DNA from 3 places in the Streptomyces sp. NPDC051569 genome. Region 2 is predicted to be linked to each of the others. Evidence: riboswitches for the same ligand, from Rfam matches in the RefSeq annotation. Region 2 holds a riboswitch; each other region holds the start of a gene.
The links. A riboswitch is a leader RNA that binds a small molecule or an ion and turns the genes downstream of it on or off. The one in region 2 is predicted to bind cyclic di-AMP.
Positions count from the first base shown of each region.

Region 1: another riboswitch for cyclic di-AMP. It lies ahead of ACIBAE_RS29120 (peptidoglycan DD-metalloendopeptidase family protein); the one in region 2 lies ahead of ACIBAE_RS20190 (transglycosylase family protein).
Region 3: another riboswitch for cyclic di-AMP. It lies ahead of ACIBAE_RS24015 (M23 family metallopeptidase); the one in region 2 lies ahead of ACIBAE_RS20190 (transglycosylase family protein).

Region 1 is NZ_JBITDJ010000038.1:10,726-20,414, reverse strand. Features, by position in the region: gene dxs (1-deoxy-D-xylulose-5-phosphate synthase) at 1-1,854, shown strand, start outside; gene ACIBAE_RS29140 (aspartate aminotransferase family protein) at 1,851-3,269, shown strand; gene ACIBAE_RS29135 (helix-turn-helix domain-containing protein) at 3,385-4,035, shown strand; gene ACIBAE_RS29130 (DUF6126 family protein) at 4,150-4,296, shown strand; gene ACIBAE_RS29125 (tyrosine-protein phosphatase) at 4,333-5,145, opposite strand; cyclic di-AMP (ydaO/yuaA leader) riboswitch at 5,596-5,758, shown strand; gene ACIBAE_RS29120 (peptidoglycan DD-metalloendopeptidase family protein) at 5,762-6,736, shown strand; gene ACIBAE_RS29115 (SGNH/GDSL hydrolase family protein) at 6,907-7,731, shown strand; gene ACIBAE_RS29110 (MBL fold metallo-hydrolase) at 8,236-9,468, shown strand; gene ACIBAE_RS29105 (SIS domain-containing protein) at 9,583-9,689, shown strand, end outside.
Region 2 is NZ_JBITDJ010000014.1:55,698-65,386, reverse strand. Features, by position in the region: gene ACIBAE_RS20210 (exopolyphosphatase) at 1-394, opposite strand, end outside; gene ACIBAE_RS20205 (DUF501 domain-containing protein) at 391-936, opposite strand; gene ACIBAE_RS20200 (septum formation initiator family protein) at 1,084-1,557, opposite strand; gene eno (phosphopyruvate hydratase) at 1,701-2,990, opposite strand; gene ACIBAE_RS20190 (transglycosylase family protein) at 3,310-4,011, opposite strand; cyclic di-AMP (ydaO/yuaA leader) riboswitch at 4,014-4,187, opposite strand; gene ACIBAE_RS20185 (transglycosylase family protein) at 4,463-5,470, opposite strand; gene ACIBAE_RS20180 (cytochrome P450) at 5,724-6,965, opposite strand; gene ACIBAE_RS20175 (nucleoside triphosphate pyrophosphohydrolase) at 7,189-8,181, opposite strand; gene ACIBAE_RS20170 (SurA N-terminal domain-containing protein) at 8,273-8,929, opposite strand; gene ACIBAE_RS20165 (acyltransferase family protein) at 9,399-9,689, shown strand, end outside.
Region 3 is NZ_JBITDJ010000019.1:114,650-124,338, reverse strand. Features, by position in the region: gene ACIBAE_RS24040 (MFS transporter) at 84-1,571, shown strand; gene lhgO (L-2-hydroxyglutarate oxidase) at 1,706-2,923, shown strand; gene trmB (tRNA (guanosine(46)-N7)-methyltransferase TrmB) at 3,128-3,859, shown strand; gene ACIBAE_RS24025 (PrsW family intramembrane metalloprotease) at 3,944-5,317, shown strand; gene ACIBAE_RS24020 (aldo/keto reductase) at 5,415-6,359, opposite strand; gene ACIBAE_RS24015 (M23 family metallopeptidase) at 6,520-7,581, opposite strand; cyclic di-AMP (ydaO/yuaA leader) riboswitch at 7,593-7,744, opposite strand; gene ACIBAE_RS24010 (PP2C family protein-serine/threonine phosphatase) at 8,117-9,241, opposite strand; partial or broken gene ACIBAE_RS24005 (TipAS antibiotic-recognition domain-containing protein) at 9,658-9,689, opposite strand, start outside.

The DNA of each region.
Region 1 (9,689 bases), on a different contig from region 2:
CCGCGCGATCTCAAGGCGCTGACCGCCGGCGAACTCGACGAACTCGCCGAGGACATCAGACAGTTCCTGGTCCGAGCGGTGGCCAGAACCGGCGGACATCTCGGGCCCAATCTCGGGGTGGTGGAACTGACCATCGCCCTGCACCGGGCTTTCGATTCGCCGGTCGACCGCATTCTGTGGGACACCGGACATCAGAGTTACGTCCATAAACTCCTCACCGGCAGACAGGACTTCTCCAAACTGCGCGGCGAGGGCGGCCTCTCGGGCTATCCCTCCCGCGAGGAGTCCGAGCACGACGTCATCGAGAACTCGCACGCCTCCACCGTGCTGGGCTGGGCCGACGGACTGGCCAAGGCCCGTGACGTACGGGGCCGGGACGGCCATGTCGTCGCCGTTACCGGGGACGGGGCCCTCACCGGCGGCATGGCCTGGGAGGCGCTCAACAACATCGCGGCGGCCGGGGACCGTCCGCTGATCATCGTCGTCAACGACAACGAGCGGTCCTACGGCCCGACGACCGGCGGTCTCGCCCGCCACCTCGCCACGCTCCGGTTCACCGACGGCTACGAGAAGTTCCTGGCCTGGGGCAAGGACGTACTGGAGCGCACACCGGTCGTGGGACGGCCGCTCTACGGGTCGCTGCACGGCGCCAAGAAGGGGTTCAAGGACACCTTCGCCCCGCAGGGCCTGTTCGAGGACCTCGGACTGAAGTACATCGGACCCGTCGACGGCCACGACATCGCCTCGGTGGAGGCGGCGCTGGGCAGGGCCAAGCGTTTCCCCGGACCCGTGCTCGTGCACTGTCTGACGGAGAAGGGCCACGGCTACCAGCCCGCCCTGGCGGACGAGGCCGACCGCTTCCACACGGTCGGCGTGATGGACCCGCTGACCTGCGAACCGCTCGTACCGCCCAGCGGCCCGTCCTGGACCTCCGTCTTCGGCTCCGAGATCGCGGCCATCGGCGCGGAGCGGCCCGACGTCGTGGCGATCACGGCCGCCATGCTCCACCCCGTCGGGCTGACGGAATTCGCCGAGCGCTTCCCCGACCGGGTCTGGGACGTGGGCATCGCCGAACAGCACGCGGTGGTCTCCGCGGCCGGGCTCGCCACCGGCGGGCTGCACCCCGTCGTCGCGGTCTACGCGACCTTCCTGAACCGCGCCTTCGACCAGGTGCTCATGGATGTCGCGCTGCACCGCTGCGGCGTCACCTTCGTCCTGGACCGGGCGGGGATCACCGGCTCCGACGGGCCCTCACACAACGGCATATGGGACATGTCCTTCCTCCAGTGCGTACCCGGCCTGCGGATCGCGGCGCCGCGCGACGCCGGACAACTGCGCGCCCAGCTGCGCGAGGCCGTCGCCGTGGACGACGCGCCGACCGTGGTGCGCTTCCCCAAGGAGTCGGTGGGCGTCCCGGTCCCGGCCGTCGGACGGGTGGGCGGTATGGACGTGCTGCGCCGCGCGGAGGACGCCGACGTGCTGCTGGTGGCGGTCGGGGCGCTCGCCCCCGCCTGCCTCGGGGCGGCGGAACTGCTCGCCGAGGGCGGGATCGGCTGCACGGTGGTCGACCCGCGCTGGGTCAAGCCCGTCGACGAACAGCTCGCGCCGCTCGCGGCCGGGCACCGGTTGGTCGCGGTTGTCGAGGACAACAGCCGCAGCGGCGGCGTCGGTTCGGCCGTCAGCCAGTCGCTGCGCGACGCGGGGGTGGACGTACCCCTGCGGACGTACGGCATCCCCGAACAGTTCCTGGCCCATGCCAAACGGAGTGAGGTACTGGCCGACATCGGCCTCACACCGGTGGAGATCGCAGGACGGATCAGTGCCGCCCTGGCACGCAAGGAGAACAAGCGATGAGCCAGTCCAACGAGTCCGCGCAGTTCGACGAGGCCAAGGGATTCGACCTCATGCGGCTGCTCGCGGACCGCGGCGCCGAGCGCTACGAGCTGCACACCAAGCACCTCAACCACCAACTGCCGCGCATGCTGCACACCATCGGCTTCGACCGGGTCTACGAACGGGCCGAGGGCGCCTACTTCTGGGACGAGGACGGCAACGACTATCTGGACATGCTCGCCGGCTTCGGCGTCATGGGGCTGGGCCGCCACCACCCCGTCGTACGCAAGGCGCTGCACGACGTCCTCGACGCCTCTCTCGCCGACCTCACCCGCTTCGACTGCCAGCCGCTGCCCGGACTGCTCGCCGAGAAACTGCTGGCCCACAGCCCGCACCTGGACCGGGTGTTCTTCGGCAACAGCGGCACGGAAGCCGTCGAGACCGCCCTCAAATTCGCCCGGTACGCGACCGGCAAGCCCAGGATCCTCTACTGCGCGCACGCCTTCCACGGGCTCACCACCGGCTCGCTGTCGGTCAACGGCGAGGACGGCTTCCGCGACGGATTCGCCCCGCTGCTTCCCGACACCGCGATCGAGCTCGGTGATCTCGACGCACTGGAGAGGGAGCTGAGGCGCGGCGACGTCGCCGGATTCGTCGTCGAACCGATCCAGGGCAAGGGCGTGCACGAGAGCCCGCCCGGTTTCCTGCGCGCCGCCCAGGAACTGCTGCGCCGGCACAAGGCGCTGCTCATCGCCGACGAGGTGCAGACGGGCCTCGGCAGGACCGGGGACTTCTACGCCTACCAGCACGAGGACGGCGTGGAGCCGGACCTGGTCTGTGTGGCGAAGGCGCTCTCCGGCGGTTACGTGCCGGTCGGCGCGACCCTCGGCAAGGACTGGATCTTCAAGAAGGTCTACTCGTCGATGGACCGGGTGCTGGTCCATTCCGCGAGCTTCGGCTCCAACGCCCAGGCCATGGCGGCGGGCCTGGCCGTCCTGTCGGTGATGGAGGACGAACAGACCGTCGCCAACGCGCGGGTGACCGGAGACCTGCTCAGGACGCGGCTGGCGGCGCTGGTGGACCGCTACGAGCTGCTGTACGACGTACGCGGCCGGGGCCTGATGATCGGGATCGAGTTCGGCCGGCCGAACTCGATCAAACTGCGCGGCCGCTGGACCATGCTCCAGGCGGCCCGCAAGGGACTCTTCGCGCAGATGGTGGTCGTACCGCTGCTCCAGAAGCACCGCATCCTCACGCAGGTCTCCGGTGACCATCTGGAAGTGATCAAGCTGATCCCGCCGCTGACCATCGGGGAGCGGGAGGTCGAACGCTTCGTCGCGGCGTTCACCGCGGTCATGGATGACGCCCACGGCGGTGGCGGACTGATGTGGGACTTCGGCAGGACACTCGTGAAGCAGGCGGTCGCCAACCGGTAGACGCAGGCACCGGCACCGGCCGGGCGCGACGGTCCCGGACCCGCGCCCGGCCGGAATTTTTGCCTCTGAGGCAAGGAATTTGCCTCGGAGGAAAAGTTCCTGGCGGAATGGGCACATGAGCACATCTCCTGCCGGCGGGCCGGCCGAACCTCCGCCCGGGGGGCCACCGCCCCACGAGCTCCCCGGAGAACTGCCCGACGTCGCTCCCCGGCTGCGTGAGCTGCGCCGGAACCGCCGGCTCACGCTGGAGGCCGCGGCCCGGCGGGCGGGGCTGTCACCCGCCCATCTCTCCCGTCTGGAGACGGGCCGCCGGCAGCCTTCCCTGCCCCTGCTGCTGGCCCTGGCCCGCGTCTACGGTACGACCGTCTCGGAACTGCTCGGCGAACTGCCCCCGGAGCGGGACCCCGTCGTCCGGGCCGGCCGCACGGACCCGGTCGAGGCCGACGGCTGGACGTACCACCAGGCGGGCGCCCCCGGCCGGGCCATGCAGCCGCTGCGGGTCCAGGTGCCGTACGGCGCGCAGGGCGACCTCGTCCGCGTACATCCGGGGGAGGAGTGGATCCATGTCCTCGGCGGACGGCTGCGGCTGAGCCTCGGGGACGCCGTACACGTCCTCGACCCGGGGGACAGTGCGCACTTCGACTCACTCACCCCGCACCGGATCGCGGCGGCCGGACCCGGCGGGACCGAGCTGCTCTTCGTCCACACCCTGCTGCAGAGCCCCGCCGCCGAGCTGTGTCTCGGTGGCCGCGCTCATCGCCGCTGACCGGAAAGGTACCGAGCCATGTCGCTGACACACGAACGGGAGCAGGACCCGGAGCGGGACCCGGCCGCCACCGGAGGCGGGCCGAGGCGCGTGAACGAAGGCGGGCCGAGGCGCGTGAACGAAGGCGGGCCGAGGCGCGTGAACGAGGAGAAGACGTTCCCCCGCGGACTCGTCATCCGGCTCTTCGCCTATCTGGTCGCCGGTCATCTCTTCGCGGGCTTCCTCTACCTGCTCTTCCACCTGGGGGCGCGGGGGCAGTAGCGGGCGGCGGGCGCGGGCCCGGCCCGTATCCGCCGGTCAGCCCTCGTCGAGAAGGCGGGCGCGCAGCCGCTCGCGGGTCTCCTGGCCGATCCCGAGGCCCTCGGCCAGATAGCGGTCGACGCCGCCCCACGTCTTCCCGATGGTCTCGAAGGCCGCGGCGAGGTATTCGGCGCGGGCGTCGAAGAGCGGGCTGAGCAGCTCCATCACCTCCGGTGACGTCCCGGAGGCCGAGCTGTCGCCGCGGCGGACGAGATAACGGCGGTGCGGGTCGTTCGACTTCAGATAGTCGGCCTCGATCGCCTCGCGTCCGACACCGACCGCGAGGAGGGTCACCGCGACGGACAGGCCGGCCCGGTCCTTGCCCGCCGCGCAGTGCAGGAGCGCCGGGACGCTGTCCTCGGCGAGGGCGTGCAGCACCTGGCTGAGCTCGGCGGTGCGGTCGGTGATGATCGCCCGGTACGAGTCGGTCATCCGGGCCGCCGCCCTGCCCTCCGAGAGCAGCGAGCGCAGCTGGTCGAGATCGCCGTCCCTGACCATCCGCCAGAACTCGGCGCCGTCGGCGGGGTCGGTGAGCGGGATGTTCACGTTGCGTACGCCGGGCAGCTCCACGTCCCTCCCGTCGAGCTTGAGGTCGGCCGCGTTGCGGAAGTCGAAGACCGTGTGCAGGCCGAGGGAGGAGAGGAAGGCGGCGTCGGCCGCGGAGGCGCCGGCGAGGTGGCCGCTGCGGAAGAGCCGGCCCGGCCGCACCCGGTGGCCGTCCGTGGTCGGCAGCCCGCCCACGTCGCGGAAATTGCGCACCCCGGTCAGCGCGGGCTCGGTCGACGGGACCTCCGGCTGCTGCTGCGTCACGGCCTGCTCCTCCGTGTCTGCCGTCGGCGCTGCTCGCCCACGGTGCCGGTCCCTGACCCTACGACATCGCATTCCGGCGGGACCGGCTTCCCCGGAACGGAAACCCGGGATTCCGCAGGGGAGCCACGTGGACCTGCCGGCGGGGGAATATCGGTTAAATGGCGATCTGTCCGTATTGAGCTATTTCGCATAACGTGCCCCGATCGAGGGGGAGATGGGCTGGGGCCCGTGAGCGGGATCTCATCCGTGACGTTCCGTGGCGGTCGGGCGAAGCGGAATTCCCGCTCCATAAGGAAAGTGAAGATCGGTAATCCACGCAGGGTCACCGGAAATCCGGAGCGATATCGAAGTGTGAGTCAACGGCGGAAATGATCGGCTTGTTCCCGCGCTCCGGGCTCGCTTACGTTCAGCCTCAATCCGAGCGGAACGCCGAATCCTGCCGCCGCCCGGAATTCACACCCACCCATCCACGTGTGGCAGGAGCGGGGGACCCAGGTAAGTACGCCGGTCCGGATATCCGGACCGGCTCGGGGTTAAGTCGCGCAGCTGGCGCGACCGGGCATCTCCAGCCCGAACCCGACAGCTCACCTCGAAGGCGTCGGAGAGGAAATTCGTCATGCCCGTGCAGGGTAAGCACCGTCGTACCAAGGCCAACCCGATCGCCCGCGGTCTCATCGCCGTAGGTGCGGGCGGAGCCGTCATCGCGCTGCCGCTCATCGGTGCGACCGGTGCGCACGCCGCCGAGACCGCCGCCCCGCAGACCGCCACCACCGCGGAGCGGACCGCGTCCCCGGCGAAGTCCGTCGTGAAGCACGCCGCCGCCGAGACCGTGCGGACCTACTCCGTCGTCTCCGGCGACTACCTGTCCAAGATCGCCCAGGAGCAGAACGTCCGCGGCGGCTGGCACAAGCTGTACAACGACAACCGCCGGGCCATCGGCGCCAACCCGTCGCTGATCCACCCGGGCCTGAAGCTCACCCTCGGCGCCAAGGCCGGGGCGGCCCACCACCACGTGGCCCCGGCGCCCGCGAAGCCCCATGCGCAGAGCAAGCCCCAGGCGGCGGCCCCGGCCAAGCCCGAGGTCAAGGCTCCCCAGGCGGCTCCCGCCGCGCAGACCCAGGCTCCCACCGCGCAGACCCAGGCTCCCGCCGCGCAGCCCGCCGCGCCGGCGCAGAGCAGCGGTTCCGGCTTCACCGCGCCCGTCTCCGGCGTAGGGATCGGCACCTCGTACCACGCCTCCGGCAGCAGCTGGGCCAGCGGTTACCACACCGGTGTCGACTTCCTGGCCTCCTCCGGCACCGTCGTCAAGGCGGTCGGCCCGGGCACCGTCGTCTCGGCCGGCTGGGCCGGCTCCTACGGCAACCAGGTCGTCATCCAGCACGGCGACGGCCGCTACTCGCAGTACGCTCACCTCTCCTCCCTCGCCGTCTCGGCCGGACAGACCGTCAGCGGGGGCCAGCAGATCGGGCTCTCCGGTTCCACCGGTAACTCCACCGGGCCGCACCTGCACTTCGAGATCCGCACCGGCCCGGACTACGGCTCGGACATCGACCCGCTGGCGTACCTCCGCGGCCACGGCGTCTCCATCTGACCGGATCCGGTCCCACGCTTCGGTACGCCTCCGCCCGGCACGCATGTGCCGGGCGGAGGCGTTTCGCCTATTCCGGCTTGGCCCAAATGTGACCGGTGGTTTATCTCACCCCGCGTCAATCCCTCCTTACGGTCGCGTAGGTCACATCCGCAGGTGAAAGATGTGCGGCTGTGGCAGACGATGCGAGATCAAGAAGAAGCGGCGTATTCGGGTCGTACGCGGCGATCGGTGACAGCTTCACGGAGGGCGTCGGAGATCCAGGACCCGACGGGCTGTACGTCGGCTGGGCGGACCGGCTCGCCATCCTGCTCGCTGATCAACTGCCGGTCACCGGCGAGACGACGGACCTCGTCCACGGTGATTTCCGGTACGCCAATCTCGCCGTACGCGGCCGCCTCCTCGACCAGATCGTCGCCGAGCAGATACCCCGGGCGAAGCGGATGGCCCCGGATCTCGTGACCTTCTGCGCCGGCGGCAACGACATCATCCGCCCCGGCACCGACCCCGACGATGTCGCCGAGCGCTTCGAGCGGGCCGTGGCCGACCTCACCGGGGCCGTCGGCACCGTCATGGTGACCACCGGCTTCGACACCCGGGGCGTCCCCGTCCTGCGTCATCTGCGCGGCAAGATCGCCACCTACACCGCGCACGTGCGGTCCATCGCCGACCGCTACGACTGCCCCGTGCTCGACCTCTGGTCCCTCAGGTCCGTCCAGGACAGGCGGGCCTGGGACAGCGACCGGCTGCATCTGTCACCCGAGGGACACACCCGCGTCGCGCTGCGCGCCGCACAGGTACTCGGCCTCGACGTCCCCGCCGACCCGGACCAGACATGGCCGCCGCAACCGCCGCGCGGCACCTTCGAGGTCCGGCGCGACGACATCCACTGGGCGCGCGAACATCTGGTGCCGTGGATCGGGCGCCGGCTGCGCGGCGAGTCCTCCGGCGACCAGGTCGTGGCCAAGCGTCCCGATCTGCTGCCGCTGAAGCACTGACGGCTTCCGAGCTGCCGCTTCCGCGCGGCGGCTTCCGACCGGCGGTTCCTGTCCGGCGATTCCCGCGCGGGGGCGTCCTGCCCGGGGCTGAGGCCGGGGCCGCGAGCAGATCGTCCGGGCCGATGAGCGCCGTACCGCCCGCGCCCGTACAGGCGTAGGCGCCCGCAGGCGCGCCGAGGGCGGCGCACTCCTCCGGGCGGCGGCCCGCCGGCCGTCCGTGGAGAAAACCGGCACGGTCACGGTCACGTGGTTGGGCTCCCCGCTCCACCCGACGGCTCCATGCGACCGCCTGTCGCCCGAGGTCACGCCGCACACCGGCGGGCGGGTCGGATGCCGGGGCGCCCGGGGCAGCGGAGACCGGCGGTGGCCGCCGGCCGGGAACCCGCCGGGCGGAAACGACGTTCCTCCGGCGTAGGCGGGGAGGGGTCGCTCCGGTCTATTCGAACCGCACGGACGTACGCCCCCGGCCATAATGAGGACGACATCGAACCTCCAGGAGGTGCCGTGACCGGCGCTGGTTCCCCCCTTACGTTGCGCTCCCGGCTGCGCTCGCTGCGACCCGTGGCCTTCGGGGCCGACTCGGCCGGGGAGAGGCTGGAGCGGATCCACCGCTCGCCGAACTTCGCCGACGGAGTGTTCCAGAACCCGGTGGGTGCCAGGACCAGACCGTCCGGTTCGGGGCTGGAGTTCGCGAAGATCTACTTCCAGAAGGAAGCACGGGCGCGGCGCGTCCCGACCGGCACCATCCCCGTGTACGCCACCACCCTCGCCGAACTCGCCACGCCCCCGGCCTCGGGCCTGCGGATCACCTGGATGGGCCATTCGACCGTGCTCGCCGAGATCGACGGCCGGCGCGTGCTCTTCGACCCCGTATGGGGTAACCGCTGCTCACCCTTCGCCTTCGCGGGCCCGAAGCGGCTGCACCCCGTGCCCGTACCCCTCGCCTCGCTCGGGCCCGTCGATGTCGTCGTGATCTCCCACGACCACTACGACCACCTCGATCTGCCCACGATCAAGGCCCTCGCCTCCACGGACACGGTCTTCGCCGTGCCGCTCGGCGTCGGCGCGCATCTGGAGCGCTGGGGGGTACCCCCGTCGCGGCTGCGCGAACTCGACTGGAACGAGTCCGCCGAGATCGCCGGCATCCGGCTGACCGCGACCCCCGCGCGCCACTTCTGCGGCCGGGGCCTGCGCAACCAGCAGCACACGCTCTGGGCGTCCTGGGTCGTCACGGGACCGGACCACCGGATCTACCACAGCGGCGACACCGGCTACTTCCCCGGTTTCCGCGACATCGGCGCCGAGCACGGCCCCTTCGACGCCACAATGATCCAGATCGGTGCGTACAGCGAGTACTGGCCCGACATCCACATGACCCCGGCCGAGGGGATGCGCGCCCATCTCGACCTCCAGGGCGACCGGCCGTCCGGCGTGATGCTGCCGATCCACTGGGCCACGTTCAACCTGGCCCCGCATCCGTGGGCGGAACCGGGGGAGGGCACGGTCGCGGCGGCCGAGGAGGCGGGCGCCGGGCTCGCGCTGCCCCGCCCCGGCCAGCCCTTCGAGCCCACCGGGGACGACGTCCCCTCCGCTCCGTGGTGGCGGGCCGTCGCGGCCACGCCGGTGGGCGGCCGGCCCCTGGCGGCGGCCCCCCTCGCGGTCGCGGACGCCGCGCCGGGGACGGACGCCCACCAGGGAAAAGCGGAGGAGACGGCTGAGACGGCGCCCTCGGCGTAGCGGGTCCGGGGGGTTCGTCACGGTCCTGGGGCAGCGGGCTCCGGGACCGGCGGCTCCGGGCGGCGGGGACAGCGGTGGGGACAGGGGAGCGGGAACAGGGGAGTGGAGACGCGCGTGACGTTCGTGGAGACGGAACTGGCCACCCAGCCCGAGTGCTGGCGCCGGGCGGCGGCACTGGCCGGAGGGCTGGACGATCAACTGCCCCGGCCCGGTGAGCGTAC
Region 2 (9,689 bases):
AACTGTCCTGGCCCGGCAGCTCCTTGGTGGCGCCGGTGAAGGAGAACGCCGCCTCCTGGTCGCCGGTGATCACCTCGGGCTCGACGCCGAGGATGTCGCGCACCCCACGGACGAATTCGTCGCGGTTCTCGGCGTCGCGCGAGGCGGAGGTGGCCACGAAGCGGATCCGCTCGGCTCCGTGCTCCTTGATGGCGGCGGCGTACTCGCGGCAGGCGGCGAAGGTGCGCTCCAGCGCCTCGGGGGCGAGGCGGCCCGTCCGGTCGACGTCCTGACCCAGCCGGACGATCGTCATCCGCCGGTCGAGGTCGGTCAGCTCGCCCGTGCCGGGGTGGGCGTCGGCGATGAGCAGGCGGATGGAGTTCGTACCGCAGTCGATGGCGGCGACCCTGGTCATGCGGCTGTCTCCCTCTCACCGGGCGTCAGGCAGGGAGTCACGCAGGGGCCCTTGCTCCACCACTCCGGCAGCATCGCCAGCGCCTCGTCGCCGAGCGGGTTCACCCCGGGGCCCGCCGCCAGCGAGTGGCCGACCAGGACGTGCAGGCACTTCACCCGGTCCGGCATACCGCCGGCGCTGGGGAAGCCCTCCAGCACGTCGATGGCGTCACGGCGGGCGATGTAGTCCTCGTGGGCCGCACGGTACGCGGCGGCCAGCTCGGGGTCGGTCGTGAGGCGCTCGGTCATCTCCTTCATGACGCCGTTCGCCTCCAGCGTGCCGATGGCCGAGGCCGCGCGTGGGCACGTCAGGTAGTACGTCGTCGGGAAGGGGGTGCCGTCGGGGAGCCGGGGGGCGGTCTCGACCACGTCCGGCTGCCCGCAGGGACAGCGGTGCGCGATGGCACGCAGCCCGCGCGGCGGGCGGCCGAGCTGTTCCTTGAAAGCGGCGATGTCCGCCTCGGTGGGCTCGGTGCGTTCGGTCTGCGGAGGGGGCGTGTCCATGCCTGCCTTGGTTCTACGGTTCTACGGTTCTTCGGACTTCGTACGTCGGACTGCTTCGTGTGCTGCTTGAGGCTTCGTACCGCTTCGTGCTGCGGACCGCTTCGGACTCCGGCGTGCCGCGACGTCCGCCGCGGACCTGCGGTCGTCCTACCTGTCCGGGCGGTCGGCGTTGTCGACGCCGTCCAGGACGTTCGAGTACCAGGGGCGGTCGGTCGCTCCCCGTTCCTCGCGCTCCTGCTTCACCGCTGCCGGATCGATCATGGTGAAGGCGGTCTCACCCGGCATCAGGTAGTGCAGATGCTCGCGGGCCTGCCGCTGGATGTACGCGTCGTCCTGGAGCCGCGCCTTCTCGTCGCGCAACTCCTCGACCCGCTGCTTCGCCTCGGCGGTGAGCCGCTCCTGGTCGGCGATCTCGTCCCGCTGCGACACGTACTGCCGCATCGGATACGCGAGCGCCACCACCAGCGTGCAGACGACCAGGGCGAGGAAAGCCGCCCGGCCGGTGAGCCGCGAGCGGCGGTCCTGCCTGCGGCTCTGCGAGCGGTAGACACGGGCGGCGGTCTGCTCACCGAGCACCCGCAGCCTGGTCGCGGTGGAGAACCGGTCCCGGTTCCCGGCCATGTCCCGCCTCCCCTGTTACGTGCGTACGTCCCCGGACACGGTACGGGACCGGGGCCGGGGACGTGACGACGACGGGCGGGTCGGCGCCCGACGGACCTGACGCCCGTTCTGTCACCGACCGCGCGACGCTACCGCCGACCCGCTCAGACGGAGCGGAACCGCGGGAAGGCGCTGCGACCCGCGTACACCGCCGCGTCGTCGAGGATCTCCTCGATGCGCAGCAGCTGGTTGTACTTGGCGACGCGCTCGGAGCGGGCCGGGGCGCCGGTCTTGATCTGGCCGCAGTTGGTGGCGACGGCGAGGTCGGCGATCGTGACGTCCTCGGTCTCACCGGAACGGTGGGACATCATGCACTTGAAGCCGCTGCGCTGCGCCAGCTCGACGGCGTCCAGGGTCTCGGTCAGCGAACCGATCTGGTTCACCTTGACGAGCAGGGCGTTGGCCGAGCCCTCCTCGATGCCACGGGCGAGGCGCTCCGGGTTGGTGACGAAGAGGTCGTCGCCGACGATCTGGACCTTGGTGCCCAGCTTGTCGGTGAGGGTCTTCCAGCCGGCCCAGTCGTCCTCGAACAGCGGGTCCTCGATGGAGACGAGCGGGTACGAGGCGACGAGCTCCTCGTAGTACTCGGTCATCTCGGCGGCCGAGCGGGACTTGCCCTCGAACTCGTAGGCGCCGTCCTTGTAGAACTCGGAGGCGGCGACGTCGAGCGCGAGCGCGATGTCCTTGCCCGGGGTGTAGCCGGCTTCCTTGATGGCCTCAAGGATGAGGTCCAGCGCGGCGCGGTTGGACTCCAGGTTCGGCGCGAAGCCGCCCTCGTCGCCGAGGCCGGTGGACAGGCCCTTCTGCTTCAGGACCTTCTTGAGGGTGTGGTAGACCTCGGCACCCCAGCGCAGCGCCTCGGAGAAGGACTCCGCGCCGATCGGGGCGATCATGAATTCCTGGATGTCGACGTTGGAGTCGGCGTGCGACCCACCGTTCAGGATGTTCATCATCGGAACGGGCAGCAGGTGCGCGTTCGGGCCGCCCAGGTAGCGGAAGAGCGGCAGGTCGGACGCCTCGGAGGCGGCGTGCGCGACGGCGAGGGAGACGCCGAGGATGGCGTTGGCGCCGAGCGACGACTTGTCCGGGGTGGCGTCCAGGTCGAACATGGCCTGGTCGATCAGGCGCTGCTCGGTGGCGTCGTAGCCGACCAGCTCGGGGCCGATCTGCTCGATGACGGCGAGGACTGCCTTCTCGACACCCTTGCCCTGGTAGCGGTTCTGGTCACCGTCGCGGAGCTCAAGGGCCTCGAACGCACCGGTGGAGGCACCGGAGGGGACAGCAGCACGACCCGTGCTGCCGTCGTCGAGGCCGACCTCGACCTCGACCGTGGGGTTGCCTCGGGAGTCGAGGATTTCCCGGGCTACGACGACGTCGATGGACGGCACGAGCATCTCCTTCTGGGATGTGACGCTTGAAGTGCAGGGTCTCTTGGCCTTGCGACATGAGCCTAACGGGCCCGGGGTCTCCGGCCTGCCGGTGCCCGCCCGATGGGACGAAAAGAGGCCCCCATCACGGCCGGAACGGACATAACACCCACGGTGTGGACGGGGCCCGCGCCCGGACGCGCGTCCGGACACGCGCACCGGGAAACGCGCACCGCCCGGTACGCGGGATTCCGCCCGGTACGCGAAACCCCGGCCCGGCGCGATCGGGGGCGTCGCGCCGGGCCGGGGTGGCCGGCCGGGAATGGGGTGACCGGCCGGGAACGGGTCAGCTGAGGTGCAGCCGCTGACCCGGGAAGATCACATCGGCGTCGCGGACGATGTCCTTGTTCAGGTCGAACAGCTTCTTCCAGCCGCCCTTGACGTGGTGCGAGGCGGCGATCTTCGAAAGGGTGTCGCCGGACTTGACCTTGTAGTCGCCGTCGCCCTTCTTGATCGTGGTGGGGCGGCTCGCGCCGCGCGAGGCGTGCTGCTCGGTGGTGCGGGTGGGCTGCGGCGCCTGCGCCTGCCGCTGGGGGGCGGCCTGCTGGGTGCGCTGCGGCTTCGGCTGGGCCTGCTCCTGCGTGCCGGAGCCGGCGGATCCGCCGGTGTACGCGGCGTTGGACAGGTTCACGCCACAGCTCGGCCAGGCGCCCTTGCCCTGACCGGCCAGGACCTTCTCGGCGATGGTTATCTGCTGGGACTTGGACGCCAGGTCGGCGCGGGGCGCGTAGGCGGTGCCGCCGTACGCGGCCCAGGTGGACGAGGTGAACTGGAGGCCGCCGTAGAAACCGTTGCCCGTGTTGATGGACCAGTTGCCGGTGGACTCGCACTGGGCGACCCGGTCCCACTCGGAGGTGGTCGCGGCGGAGGCGGACGTGGTGGCGAACAGCGGGGCCGCGAGAGCGGCACCGGTGATGCCGGCGAGCGTGGCGTAGCGGAAGGCCTTGGACGGACGGGCGTGCTTGGCCTTGACGGAACGCAGCTGCATGAAGTTCTCCTCACCGACGCCTACGAGGTCAGCTGTCGGGTTCGGGCCAAGTGAGTTGCCCGGCCGCGTGCTTGCACACGCGGCTCCACCCCGAGCCGGTCACCGGCCGTCTCTCGACGGCCGTGAACGGCAGCGAACCTTGGGTCCCCCGCTCCTGCCTTCGGCGCTTGACGCGACGACTACTCCCTCGGCCGACGGCAGGATTCGGCGTGCCGGTCGAAGGGGCCCGCGGTGCGAGCGGTTCAGACCGTAATCACAGGCCCACCGGTTGTTCAAAGAAGAACATCCGGGAAAAATCGCCCGTACCCCCCACCGTGAGCCGGTTGTTTCCGCAGGTGGGCGGGGGATCGGGCCAACCGGGGGGCCAAAAGGCCCTAGTTACGGCAAAGAGACCCTTGTCTCACTCGTACAGAAGTGGACATAGGGTCTCTAAGTGCCCGTGGGAGCGGCCTTACTTCACGCCGAGATCAAGGCTCTGGCCAGGGAGGATGAGGTCGGGGTCGGAGCCGACGGTGTCCTTGTTCGCCTCGTAGATCGCGGTCCAGCCGCCGGACACCTTCTGCTGGTCCGCGATGTTCCAGAGGGAGTCGCCGGGGAGGACGGTGTAGGGGGCGTCGGCGGCGTCCGCCGCGCCGGTGCCGCCGCCGGTGATGGCGTCCGTCGAGCCATCCGTCACGCCGTCCGTGATGCCGCCCGCGATGCCATCCGTGACGTTTTCGGACCCTCGTGCCGATCCGTCACCTCGTGAGGCATGGCGGCCGGATTCGCGCTCTTCGTCCGTATTGTCGGATGTGGCATCGTTCGGGGCGGCCGTGCCACGGTGCTTGCCCGTGGCCGGATCGCTGTCGTCCTGGCCGGTGGCGTCCGTCGCGCCCGAGGCTCCGGAGGTGGGCGCCGTGGAGGAACCGGATCCGGTCCGCTCGTCCGCCGACCCCTTCGTACCCGTGCCGGTGCCCGTCGCACTGTCGCCGCCGGTGCTCGCGCCCGGTGAGGGGGTGGACGCCGCGGCGCCGGTGCTCCGGCTCTCCGGCGCGGTCTCGGCGCCCCGGGGCACGGAGCCGGGGTTGACGTCGGGCAGGGTGCCGTCGTTCGTCAGGCCCGAGAGCGGCGCGCAGCTCGCCCAGGCCTTCGGCCCCTGGGCGGCGAGCACCTTCTCCGCTATCGAGATCTGCTGGGCGCGGCTCGCGAGGTCGGCGCGGGCGGCGTACTGCGCGCCGCCGAAGCTGTCCCAGGTCTGCTGGGACAGCTGGAGCCCTCCGTAGTACCCGTTGCCGAGGTCCGCGCTCCACATGCCACCGGTCTCGCAGTCCGCGACGCGGTTCCAGGTGGTGGCGTCGGCGGCACCGGCGGCGCCGGCGCCGAGCAGCGGGATGGCGATGGCCGATCCGGTCACCCCCGCGGCGACGATCAGAGCGGGGGCCTGGCGAGGCCGACGGTGTCTGCCGTTCCCGGAGCGCATGCGGTTGCCTTCCGTGTGACTGTCCGTACGGCCGCGGCGGACGGCCGCCGGGCCGTGGTGATCGTGTAGATCGTCGTGAACGTAGCGGTACTCGAACGCTTGTCACAAGTCGATGCAGCGGAGATCACATGAAAGTCACGGTATTGATGGCGCGTCAGTTCTGCGCAGGCCCGTCGCAGGCCCGTCGTCGGCTCGGCACCGGCCCGCCACCGGCACCGCTGCGGCCGTGTGTTGGCCGGATGCCGGCGCGGCGTCAGCCGGACGTGGGCGTGAACCGCACCGGCAGCGTGCGCAGCCCCCGCATGATGAGTCCGCCGCGCCACCGCAGATCGGCGGGATCCTCCGCGAGCCGGACGTCCGGCAGGCGCGTCAGAAGCGTCGCGAGCGCCGACTGCCCCTCCAGCCGGGCGAGCGGCGCACCGAGGCAGTAGTGGATGCCGTGCCCGTATCCGAGATGCTGGTTGTCGCGCCGCCCGAGGTCGAGGACATCCGCGTCCGCGAAGCGCTCGGGGTCGCGATTGGCGGCCGCGAGGACGACCAGGACGGGATCGCCCGTCGCGATCGGCTGCCCGCCGAGCGTCAGCGGCTCGGTGGCGAACCGCCAGGTCGCGATCTCCACCGGCCCGTCGTACCGCAGCAACTCCTCGATGCCCGTCGCGAGCAGCTCGCCCTCGCCCGCGTGCAGGGAATCCTGGAGCCGTTCGCGCTGTCCGGGGTCGCGCAGCAGGGCGAGCACGCCGTTGCCGATCAGGTTCACCGTGGTCTCGAAACCGGCGAACAGGATGATGAAGGCCATGGCGGCGGCCTCGTTCTCGGTCAGATGTTCGCCGTGATCGCTGGACCGGATCAGATCGGAGATCAGGTCGTCGCCGGGGTTCTCCCTCTTGCGGTGGATGAGCTCGGCGAGATAGGCGCGGATCTTCTTCACGGCGCGTGCCACCCCGCCGCGCGGCCCGCCGCTGTGCCGGATCATCATGCCGGCCCAGTCCCGGAAGTCGTCCTGGTCCTCGGGCGGCACCCCGAGGAGATCGCAGATCGCGTAGATCGGGAGCGGGAAGGCGAAGTCGTGGATCAGGTCCGCCTCGCCCTTGGCGGCGAAGCCGTCGATGAGCTGGTCGGTCAGCTGCTGTACGCGCGGGGCGAACTCGGCGACCCGGCGCGGCGTGAACGCCTTGGACACCAGCCGCCGCAGCCGGGTGTGGTCCGGCGGATCGATGTTCAGCAGATGCGTCATCAGCTCCGCCTTGCGCTCCCCGGGGATCCCCGTCTTCCCCTTCGCGTGCGCCGGCTCGGCGTGATGCACCGGGTTCTTGGAGAGCCGCGCGTCGGCCAGGGCCTGCCGGGCATCCCCGTACCGCGTCACGAGCCACGCCTCGACGCCACTGGGCAGGGCGGTCCTGTGCACGGGCGCGTGCTCGCGCAGCCAGGCGTAGGCGGGATACGGGTCGGTGGCGAACTCCCAGGTGAAGAGCTCGGGCGCGGGGGATGACGACATGCCCCGACAGTAACGCCGGCCGGGCACCGGGCCGCCGGCGCTCCGGGCTTCCGGGCTTCCGGGTTCCCGGGTTCCCGGGCCCCGGACTTCCGGCACTCCGGCCCCTCACGGCTCCCGTTGTACGGCCGTCCGGCGATGCGGCTGTACAACGTATGGCGGCCGTACGCCTGTACGCCTGTACGGCCGTACGGCCGTACGGCGGCACGGCGGCACGGCCGTACGCCTAGACGGCGTGCCCCTCGGCCGCGCGGATCGCCTCCCGGTAGGTACGGGCCGCCGCGCGCAGGGCCGTCTCGGGGTCGATCCCGTCCCGTTCCGCGCGTACGGCGAGGGCGAGGAGCTCGGCGCCGATGCCCCCGCCCGCCGGGAGGGGGACCTCCAGGGCGGCGGTGCGGACGCGGCCCGCGAGCTTGGAGGCGAGGGCGAGGCCGGGCTGGCCCAGGGGGACGCCGTCGGTCACCGAGTCGCGCTGCTTCTCGACCGCCTTGGTCCGGAGCCAGTGCGCCTTGACGTCCTCGGGGGTCTCGGCGGTCTCGTCGCCGAAGACATGGGGATGGCGGTGGATGAGCTTCTCGACGATCGTGGCGGCCACGTCGTCGATGGAGAACGGCTCGATCCCCTCCTCCAGGCCCTCCTGCGCGATCCGGGCGTGGAAGACGACCTGGAGGAGTACGTCTCCGAGTTCCTCGCGCAGCTCGTCGCTGTCGCCGTCCTCGATCGCCTCGACGAGTTCGTACGCCTCCTCGATGCCGTACTTGGCGAGGCCCTTGTGCGTCTGGGTGGACGACCAGGGGCACTCGGTCCTGATCCGGTCCATGACCTGCACGAGGTCGAGGAGCCGGGCGCCGGGCAGGTCGTACGAGCCGGGGAGCAGCTCCAGGTCGGGCATCGACACGCGGCCGGAGCCGGCCAGCCGGGCGAGGCCGTCGGTGAGCGCCGTATCGGTGCCGTCGCCCCCGGAGGCGGGGACGACCACGACCGTACGGCCGCCGGCACACGCGTCGAGCAGTTCACGCGCGGTGGGCGCGGTGTGCTCGACGGTGATGCCGGCCTCGCGCAGATACGGCAGCTGCGGGTGGCCGGCGTCGGCGCACAGCACCCGGTCGGCGGCGTGCAGCGTCTGCCAGGCGGGCCAGGACAGCAGGCCGGGCGCGACCCGGTGGCTGGCGGTCAGCAGGACGATACGGCCGGGGGCCTCGGGAGCTTCGTTTGTCACTCCACGAACCTACCTCCGGCCGGTCCCGGCGTGTCGGCCGCTACCGATGTACGGTCCCGGACACCGGTGGCGGCCGACGGGCCGGCGCCCGTCACGCGTCGGAGGGCTCCTGCTGCGGTGCCTGCACGGTGACCTGCTTGATCCACGGCGTCTCGGCCTCGCCGAGCGTGACCTGCTGGTAGTTCCAGCTGCCGTAGCGCGGATTGACGTCGACACCGAGCTTCTCCGACGTCCTGGTCAGCGCGGCGAGGAACGCCTGCACGCCCTGCGGTGTCGAGACGTCGGTGCCGAGTGCCTGGGCCAGCTTGCCGAGCAGTACGTCACGGCCGATCGCGCTGTCGATCTGCCCCGGGGCGAACGCGCGCTGCTGGAGCAGCATCATCGCGAGCTGCTTCTCGCCGCCCGACTGAGCGGCGGCCTGCTGCCGGGTGGTCTGGATCTCCTTGCGGCTGGTCGTCACCCCGGCGTCGTCGGCGGCCCGCCGCAGAATCCGGTCGAAGATCATGTTGTTCAGTTTGATCTGGTTGAGCTGCCCGGTGTTCTTGATGAGCTGCGCGGACTCCTGCGACGCCTCCTGCGCGGTCCGGACCTCGCGCACCTGGGCCTGCAGTGCGGACACCTCGATCCGCTGCCCCCCGACGACCGCCGCCGCTCCTGGGTGCGCGTCGCTCCCACACGCGGTGAGCAGGGGGGCCGCGGCGAGAAGCGCGGCGGAGAAGGAGAGCGCGGTGCGACGGCGGCGGTGCAAAGGGGGCCTCCCGGCGTGATTGTGCGGCGATGCACAAAGACCTTGCGGTGATCGATGTTAGGCAGTCGGCGTGGCCTGGGCCACTGGTTCGACCAACGATTCACGGGGAGATTCGGGTGCGCGGCCCGGTGGGGCGGCGGTCGGGGGCGTCCGCGGTGCCGTCACCACCGCCTCGCGGGGCCCGTACGGCGGTCCCCTCCGTCGGGCCGGCCGGTAATCCGCGCCCCCACAGCGGCAGTTCACCCCTCGGTCACCTCCACGGCCCCCCTGTTCATTCCGTCGCCGTCGAGCCGTTCACCGGACGCCGCCTACGGTCCCTCTACTGGAAGCTGCCGCCACGCAGGCCTCCCCCCGGGCCTTCCGCGCCCCGCCGGTCTCCTGGCCTTCCGCCGTATCCAGCGCTTCCGGCCCCGCCCGGACGTACGCGGCGGCGCCCCACGCTCCGGAACCGACGAACGGAACGAACGGAATGACTCACGCGACCCTGGCCCGAACGCCGGAACCGGCACCCGGGCCGGAGAGCCTCCCGACACCCTCGGCGGCACCGGCCCCCCAGCACAACCGGATGCGCGCCCTCGACGGGCTGCGCATCCTGGCGGCGCTCATGGTCTGTGTCTTCCACTACGCGGGCAAGGGCCAGGCGAGCGAGGTCTGGAACGGGTCTCCGAAGGAGCTGTTCCCCGACCTGTCCGCCTTCGCCACCTACGGTTCCCTGGGTGTGCAGCTCTTCTTCGTCATCAGCGGCTTCGTCATCTGCATG
Region 3 (9,689 bases), on a different contig from region 2:
GATGTGGCGAACTACGCTGGGTTTACGAATGCCGCGCGCCTATGCCGCGACGCGGCGGCCGTCTGTGTGTCGAGGGGTGGCGCATGTCCAGAGAGCAACGCGGGCCGAACGAAAAGCTCGGCACGGTTCTCGCCCTCGCGGGAATCAGCAACGCCGGCCTTGCCCGGCGGGTCAACGACCTCGGAGCGCAGCGCGGTCTGACACTTCGTTACGACAAGACGTCGGTGGCGCGGTGGGTGTCGAAGGGGATGGTTCCGCAGGGTGCGGCGCCCCATCTCATCGCCTCCGCCATCGGGTCGAAACTGGGACGCCCCGTCCCACTCCATGAGATCGGCCTGGCGGACGCGGATCCGGCCCCCGAGGTCGGGCTCGCCTTCCCGCGCGACGTGGGCGAGGCGGTGCGCACGGCGACGGAGCTGTACCGGCTGGATCTGGCGGGCCGCCGGGCGGGCAGCGGTGGCATCTGGCAGTCGCTGGCCGGATCCTTCGCAGTGAGCGCTTACGCGACGCCCGCCTCCCGGTGGCTGATAACACCCGCCGACTCCTCGGTCGCCCGGGACGCGGAGGTGGCTGAGGCGGCGCGAACGGCGCACGGCGGGGGCGCACCGGGCGCGGGCGGACAGGTCCCGGAGGCGGCCGGGGACGTCTCGCCGCTGCGGGTGGGCCACAGCGATGTGGCCAAGCTGCGGGAGGCGGCGTCCGACGCGCGGCGCTGGGACTCCAAGTACGGCGGTGGCGACTGGCGTTCCTCGATGGTCCCGGAGTGCCTCCGGGTGGACGCGGCCCCGCTGCTGCTCGGCGCGTACAGCGACGAGGTGGGCCGGGGACTCTTCGGGGCCACCGCCGAACTGACCAGGCTGGCCGGCTGGATGGCCTTCGACACCGGACAGCAGGAGGCGGCGCAGCGCTACTACATCCAGGCGCTGCGCCTGGCGCGCGCGGCGGCCGATGTCCCGCTCGGCGGCTACGTCCTGGCCTCGATGTCGCTCCAGGCGACCTACCGGGGGTTCGCGGACGAGGGGGTGGATCTCGCCCAGGCGGCGCTGGAGCGCAATCGCGGCCTCGCCACGGCCCGCACCATGAGCTTCTTCCGGCTGGTGGAGGCGCGCGCGCACGCGAAGGCGGGCGACGCGGTGGCGGCCGGAGCCGCGCTGAAGGCGGCGGAGGGGTGGCTGGAGCGCTCCCGGGAGGGCGACGCCGACCCGTCCTGGCTGGGCTTCTACTCGTACGACCGGTTCGCTGCCGACGCCGCCGAGTGCTACCGGGACCTGAAGGCGCCCCGGCAGGTGCGGCGCTTCACGGAGCAGGCGCTGTCGCGGCCGACGGAGGAGTTCGTGCGCTCGCACGGCCTGAGGCTGGTGGTGAGCGCGGTCGCCGAGCTGGAGTCGGGCAATCTGGACGCGGCGTGCGCGGCGGGCACCCGCGCGGTGGAGGTGGCGGGGCGGATCTCGTCGGCGCGGACGACCGAGTACGTACGGGATCTGCTGCACCGGCTGGAGCCGTACGGCGACGAGCCGAGGGTGGTGGAGTTGCGGGAGCGGGCGAGACCGCTGCTGGTCGCACCGGTGTAGGGCCGCGCGCCGGTGTCACCCGGTCCGTCGAACCACACTCCGGCGGACCGGCGACGCTTCACGGGTTCAGGCGCGCTGTCAGCGGGCCGGTGCACTATCGGCCGGTGCACTATCGGTGTGGGAGGTGGCGCGCGATGCGTGGACGCGTGGGATTCGACTGCGAGGTGCTGGTGATCGGCGGCGGGATCGTCGGTCTGTCGACGGCGTACGCGATCACGCGCGCGGCCCCCGGCACGCGGGTCGTGGTGCTGGAGAAGGAGCGGGGCCCCGCGCGCCACCAGACGGGCCGCAACAGCGGGGTGATCCACAGCGGCGTCTACTACCGCCCCGGCTCGCTCAAGGCGCGGTACGCGGTGCGGGGATCGGCCGAGATGGTCAAGTTCTGCGCGGAGTACGGCATCCCGCACAAGATCACCGGCAAACTGATCGTGGCGACCCGGCGGGACGAACTCCCGCGCCTGCACGCCCTGGTCCAGCGCGGCCGGGAGAACGGGATTCCGGTGCGGGAGCTGGGCCCCGCGCAGATCCAGGAGTACGAGCCGCAGGTGCGGGGCATCGCGGCGATCCAGGTCGGCACGACCGGCGTCTGCGACTTCGGGGCGGTCGCGGAGCAGCTCGCGGAGTCGGCGGAGGCGGCGGGCACGTCCGTCCGGTACGGCGCGGAGGTCACGGTCGTCGACCGCCGCCCGTGGGGCGTCGCGGTGCGCACGGCGTCCGGTGAGGTGGTCAGGGCGCGGGCCCTGGTGAACTGCGCCGGGCTCCAGTGCGACCGGGTGGCACGGCTGACGGGCGACGACCCGGGCATCCGGATCGTGCCCTTCCGGGGCGAGTACTACGAACTGGCCAGACCCGCGCTCGTCCGGGGACTGGTCTACCCGGTACCCGACCCGGCCTTCCCGTTCCTGGGCGTGCATCTGACCCGGGGCGTCGACGGCAGCGTCCATGTCGGGCCCAACGCGGTCCCCGCGCTCGCCCGCGAGGGGTACGCGTGGTCCGTCGTACGCCCCGCGGAGCTGGCCTCCACGCTGAGCTGGCCCGGTTCCTGGCGGACGGCACGCAAGCACTGGCGTTACGGCGCGGGCGAGCTGCGCCGCTCCCTGTCGAAGCGGGCCTTCGCGACGGCCGTACGGCGGCTGCTGCCCGCCGTGACGGACGCGGACCTGCGGCCGGCCCCGGCGGGTGTACGGGCCCAGGCGGTGCTGCGCGACGGCACCCTGGCCGACGACTTCCTGATCCGGCGGGCCCCGCGCACCGTCCACGTCCTCAACGCCCCGTCCCCGGCGGCGACGGCGTCCCTGCCCATCGGCCGTGAGGTGGCGCGGCGGGCACTCGCGGTGCTGGCGGAGAGCTGATCCGGGGGCCGTCCCGGCCGGAAGCGCCGCGCGCTCCGTAGAATCGGGGGCATTGTGGCCGAGCGCGAGAAGACCGAGATGACCGAGATGGCGGAGATGACCGAGATGGTGGAGGGCCGCACCATCGGCGATGCGGAGAGCCGCGCCCCGGGCGCGGCCGGGAACCGCACCCCGCACGCGGCCGAGGACCGCGCCCTGAGCCGGATGTTCCCCGACGGGACCGGCCCGGCGGCCGACCCCGCCGGGTCGCATTTCGAGCGGCGCATCCGCAGCTTCCAGCCGCGCCGGAGCCGGGTCACCACCGGCCAGGCCGACGCGCTGCGGCGCATGTGGGCGGCCTGGGGCATGGACATCGACGGGCAGCGCGTCGTCGACCTGGACGAGATGTTCGGCGGCCTTCCGGTCGTACTGGAGATCGGGTTCGGCATGGGCGAGGCGACCGCGCGCATGGCGGCCGACGACCCCGCCACCGGGATCCTCGCCGTCGACGTGCACACCCCCGGCCAGGGCAATCTGCTCCGGCTCGCGGAGGCGAACGGGCTGTCCAACATCCGGGTCGCCAACGGTGACGCGATCATCCTGCTCCGCGAGATGCTGCCCGCCGGCTCCCTCGACGGGCTGCGCGTCTACTTCCCCGACCCCTGGCCCAAGAAGCGGCATCACAAGCGGCGGCTGATCCAGCCGGAGTTCCTCACCCTGGCCGCCGCCCGGCTGAAGCCCGGAGCCGTGGTGCACTGCGCCACCGACTGGGAGCCGTACGCCGAGCAGATGCTGGAGGAGCTCACGGCGCACCCCGGCTTCGAGAACACCCAGCAGGATGGCGGTTACGCGCCTCGTCCCGGCTTCCGGCCGCTGACCCGCTTCGAGGGGCAGGGGCTGGACAAGGGGCATGTGGTGCATGACCTGCTGTTCCGCCGGGTGCCGGAGCCGAGCTGACCGGGAGGCGACCGGCCCGCGACAACCAGGAGTAGCGGCACCGGCACCATCGCCAGTGTCGGTGTCCGTCGTTAGGGTCAGTGCGTGTCACAACCGCGCCCGCAGGGCCCCGACCCGCAGCGTCCCGACCCGCAGCGTCCCGGCGCGCATCCGGCGATCCCCGACTACGAGCGACAGCGGCGGCTCGGTCATCTGTGGGGCGCCGTGCCGGAGCCTGCCCGCAGGCGCTACCGGCCGCGCCGTGCGTTCTGGCGCAGCAGGGCGGTCCGGGCGGCGGCCGTGATCACGCTCCTCGCCCTCTGCGGACTGGTGATCCTCGCGCTCGTCCGGGACGAGACCGGCACCCGGGGCTTCGTGGTCGGCCTCGGCCTCGCGGTCCTCCCGGTGCCGCTGCTCATGGGGGCGTTCCGCTGGCTGGACCGGGTCGAGCCCGGCCCGTGGCGGAATCTGCTGTTCGCGTTCGCCTGGGGTGCCTGCGCCGCCGCCCTCATCGCGATCATCGCGAACTCCTTCGCGACGGAGTGGATAGCCACCGCCACCGCCGATCCGGCCGACGCGGAGTCCCTCGGCGCCACCGTGATAGCCCCGATCGTCGAGGAGAGCGCCAAGGGCGCGGCGGTCCTGCTGCTCTTCCTGTTCCGCAGGAGGGACTTCACCGGGCTCGTCGACGGGGTCGTGGTGGCGGGCTTCACCGCGACCGGCTTCGCGTTCACCGAGAACATCCTCTATCTCGGGAACGCCTTCGGCGAGGACCAGCACTTCGGCCGGGCCGGCATCGAGTCCGTCACCGCCGCGACGTTCTTCCTACGGGTGGTGATGGCGCCGTTCGCGCATCCGCTGTTCACCGTGCTGACGGGCATCGGCTTCGGACTGGCGGCGATGGCGGCCCGCCGCCAGAGGATCCGCCGGTACGTTCTCCCGCCGCTCGGCCTGGTCCTCGCGATGGGCATGCACGCGCTGTGGAACGGCTCGGCGTCGCTGTTCGGGCCGTTCGGCTTCTACCTGGTGTACGCGGTGTTCATGGTCCCGGTCTTCGGCCTGCTGACCTGGCTGGCGATCTCCACCCGCCAGCGCGAGCTGCGCGCGATCTCGGCCGAGCTGCCCGCGTACGCGGCGGCCGGCTGGCTGCCCGGCTCCGCCGCGTACGCGCTGTCCTCGATGCGGGCGCGCGGCATGGCGCGGGACTTCGCGAGCCGCACGTACGGCCCCGAGGCGGCCCGGGCGGTCGGCGAGTACGAGGCGTTCGCGACGTCCCTGGCGTTTCTGCGCCACCGGGCCCAGCGCGGCGTGGTGGGCCCTGACTTCGTCGAGCGCGAGCAGGAGCTGCTGCACCATCTGTGGCAGCGCAAGGAGATAGCCGGGCCCGCGCTGACCTATGCGGCGCGGGCCACGGGCCGGGTACGGGTGCCGCCGCCGTACATCGACTACGACGGCTACAACCCGTACCGGCAGTACTAGGTCCTGCTCGTCAGAGCCGGACCCCGGAGGAGCCGGACCTCGTAAGAGCCGGACCAGGTCCCGCTCGTCGGAGCCGCTCCTCGCCTCACACGACGTGTCAGGCGGACGCGGCGGTCAGTTCCGCCAGCTCGTCCGCCGTCAGCTCCAGTTCGGTGGCGGCCAGCAGCGCGGGCAGTTGCTCGGGCGTCCTGGCGGAGGCGAGCGGCGCCACGACGGTCGGCTGCGCCGCCAGCCAGGCCAGCGCGACGGTCGCGACCTCGGCGCCCCGCGCCCCGGCGATCCGGTCCAGCGCGGCGAGGACCTGGGGACCACGCTCGTCGTCCAGGTACTTGCCCGCCCCCTCGGCACGCGCGCTGTCGACGGTCGTCCCGGGGCGGTACTTGCCGGTGAGGAAACCGGAGGCGAGGGCGAAGTACGGCACGGCGGAGAGACCGTGCCGGGCCGCGACGTCCTGGAGCTCGCCCTCGTACGTGTCCCGCGAGACCAGGTTGTAGTGCGGCTGGAGTGCGACGTAGCGGGCCAGCCCCTCGCGCTCGGAGAACTCGACCGAGGCGGTGAGCCGCTCCGGGCTGATGTTGGAGGCGGCGATCGCGCGGACCTTGCCGTCCCGGACCAGCTGGTCAAGGGCGGTGATGATCTCCTCGACCGGGACACCCGGGTCGTCGAAGTGCGTGTAGTACAGGTCGATGTAGTCCGTACGGAGCCGGCGCAGCGACTCCTCGGCGGCGGCCCTGATGGTGTCCCCCGCGAGGCCCTGGTACCGCGGGTGGCTGCCGACCTTCGTGGCGATCAGTACGTCGGAGCGGTTGCCGCGCGAGGCCATCCAGTCGCCGAGGACCGTCTCGGACTCGCCGCCCTCGTGGCCCTCCACCCAGGAGGAGTACGTGTCGGCGGTGTCGACGAAGTTGCCGCCCGCGGCGGCGTACCCGTCCAGCACGGCGAAGGACTGCGCCTCGTCGGCGGTCCAGCCGAAGACGTTGCCGCCGAGGGCGAGTGGGAAGACCTGAAGATCGGAGGAGCCCAGCTTGCGAAGATCAGTCATGAGTTGATCAACGCCCGCCCGGACCGGCCCTATTCCGCCCGGCCGTCACGGCATCCGTCCGGCCGTCACGGCAGGGGGAAAGCCGTCGGCTCCGGTGTCCGGAGGTGGACGCCGGAGCCGTCAGGGCTGTCAGGGCTGTCAGGGGGTGAGTCCCTTGCTCTTAGGGGGTGAGCCCCTTGTCGCGCAGCCAGGCCGTCGGGTCGATGCCCGTACCGCCCGGCGTGTGGACTTCGAGGTGCAGGTGCGGGCCTGTCACGTTGCCGGTCGCGCCGACGCGGCCGATGACCTCGCCCGTGGTGACCTGCTGCCCGGCGCTGACGGTCATCGAGGACTGGTGGCAGTACCAGATCTCCGTACCGTCATCCAGCTCCAGGACCGTGCGGTAGCCGTAGGAGCCCGACCAGCCGGCCGACGTGACCGTGCCGCTGTGCACGGCCTTGACCGGCGTGCCCGTCGGTGCGGCGAAGTCCAGGCCCGTGTGGTACCCGGAGGACCACATGGAGCCGGCCTCGCCGAAGGTGGAGGTGATCGTGTACGAGGAGGTCGGGAGGACGTAGCTCAGGGCCAGCTTGGCCAGTCGCTCCGCCTCGGCCTTGGCCTTGGCTTCGGCCTCCGCCTTCTTCTTCGCGGCCTCGGCCTTCTTCTCGGCGTCGGTCTGCTGTTGCTTGGCCTCGGCGGCGGCCTTCTCCGCGGCGGCCGTCTCGGCGGCCGACTTCCGCAGTGCGTCGGCCTCGGCCTGCTGCTGGTCGGCCTGCTGGAGGATCCGGGCGCGCAGGGCCTCGCCCGCGTCGGTGGCGCCCTGCTCGGCGTCGGCGCTGGTGATACCCGCCGTGGTGAGCGGGGCGGCGGCGAGCGGGGTGTCCGGTTCGGCGTCGTGGGCCATCAGCGCGCCCATGCCGGGCAGCGACGCGGCGTCCGGAAGGTGGTTGGTGATCGTGTCGGGCAGGGAGATCGAGACCGCGGGCTTGTCCTGCGCGGTGGCCATGCCGCCCGCGCCGACGGCGGCGAAGACGCCGACCCCGAGGACCGTGGAGCTGCGGGCGATTCCGTTGCGGGCTATGCCGCCGCGCTTGGCGACGCGGTGTCTGCCGCGTACGGGGCGGAGGGACTCCTCGGTGGGGTTCCACTCCCCCACCTGCCGGTCCGTCTCGTTGCCGAAAGGCGGAGTTTCGAAAGAATATGTTTCGAAGGGTGCTTCGGGGGCAGGCTGGTTGGACGCCACGCGGGCGCTCTCCTTTCCTTCCTTCTCGCCTACCGGGTTAGCTGACGGGTTCGGAGCAGGAAGGTCTCCTACGAGCGCACGCCGCGCAGGGCAGCGAAAAGCACCCGATTCACCCCAATTGTTGGTTCCCCGGTTCCCTTGCGGGATTCGGCGCATGCGCGCGGCGCCGTCCGACGACGGCAGGGACGACCGCGCTGCGTTATCGAACGTTAATAGAGAGTCGGGCCTTATTCCAAGCCATTCCCGATGATCATTAACAACTTCGCATCGGACATACCCGGATATTCACGAAGGAAAGTGGACGAGTCGAAAGCCCCTCGCTCTCCTCGTCCCCTCTGACGGTGTGTCATATGTTATGCGGAGGGAGAGCCGATCATTACCGACGGTGGCGGGGCGCCAGAGGCATCAGAGCCGCAAGCGGCCCCCGGGCCGTCGGGCCTGAAGGGGCCCGGCATCAGGCGCGGCGCCCCTCGTCCGGCTCAGCGCCCCTCGCCAGGAGTCGGGCCCCGTCAGGCGCAGGGCCCCGTCAGGCGCGTCACGGGATGACAGGCGCGATGGGGGTGGCGGGCGCGGGCGCGACGGTCGGCATGCCGGGCCGCTCCCGCCGCCCCTCGTCGGGCCTGCTGACCGCCAGCAGCGCCATGTCGTCCTGATTACCGCCGCCCGTGTGCAGGCGTACGTCGTCGATCAGCTCCTGCAGCAGTTCGTCGGGCCCCTGGAAGGTCTGCCCGGTGAGCCGCTCACGCGGGAGGTAGAAGACCCCCTGACTGTTGCGCGCCTCGGTGAGCCCGTCCGTGTAGAAGAGCAGCGTCGAACCGCTGGGGTACTCGGCCTGCTCCGCCCGGTCCGGCCACGCCCCCAGTTCGCTCATCCCGAGCGGCAGGGCTGCATTGGTCGGTGCCAGCATCCGCACATCCCCGTCGCCGGTCATCATCAGCGGCTCGGGGTGCCCCCGGTTCACCAGCCGTACGACACCCTCGCCGTACGGGATCTCCGCGAGCACGGCGGTCGTGAACCCCTCGAAGGCGTCCAGCCCGTCGCGGCGCGTCCCCTCACGGGTCAGGGCACGCTCCAGCCGCTGCGCGACCCCTTCGAGCGAACTCTCCTGCTCGGCCGCCTCCCGGAACGTCCCGATGAGGACGGCCACCGCTTCGACGGCCTCAAGCCCCTTCCCCCGTACGTCCCCGACCACCAGGCGCACCCCGTACGGCGTGTCCTGGACGGCGAACAGGTCACCGCCGATGAACGCGCCCTCCTGCGCCGCCTCGTACCGCGCGGCGACCCGCAGCCCGCCGATCCGCTCGGCGGGTCTGGGCAGCACAGCGCGCTGCGCGGTCTCGGCGATGATGCGCGCGGAGGCGAGTCTCGCGCCGCTGCGGCGTACGACCCCGTTGATGAAGATCGCGAGAACGGAGACGATCACCACCGTGAGCAGCTCGGTGAGCGATTCGGCTCTTCCCAGCGCGTTGTTGTAGACCTCGACGCCCAATTCCGCGGCGAGCGAGACCGAGGCGACCAGGATCGTCCCCAGCAGGGGATAGAACGGCGCGGCGACGAGCGGCGCGGCGGCGAAGAGTGGTGCGGCGGTGAAACGGGCCGGGGTCGCGAAGTCGAAGATCAGCCCGGCGAGGATCAGCACGACGGGCAGATAGAGCACCATCCGCCGCCCACCGGGGCGCGGCCCTCGGCCGGGATTGCGGCCCGCCCCGCCGCCGGCCCAGAAGCCCGGGCCGAAGTCCGCGCCGCCGCCGGCCCAGAAGTCGGCGCCGAAGTCCACGCCGCCGACCCGTCTGCCCCGGCCACCGCCGAGCCAGAATCCGGCCTCCTGATCGGCCCGCCGGCTCCTGCTGCCGTCGTCGGTCTCTCTGGTCTTCCTCAGCTTCCCCACCAGTGGTCTCCTGCCGGTCCGCTTCGGCTGCGGACGGTGCCGCGCCCTGTCCAGGCTGGCCGATGCCGCTCCGGGCGGCGACTTGCCATCGGCCGAATGGGCTACGGGGCGGGTCCGTGGGCCGGCCCCTCGGGGGGTCCCGGACGGGCTCCTCCCGCGAGTCCCTCGGCAGGTCGATGACCAGTAGGTCAGTCGGTGAGGCGGCGCTCGGCGTACACCT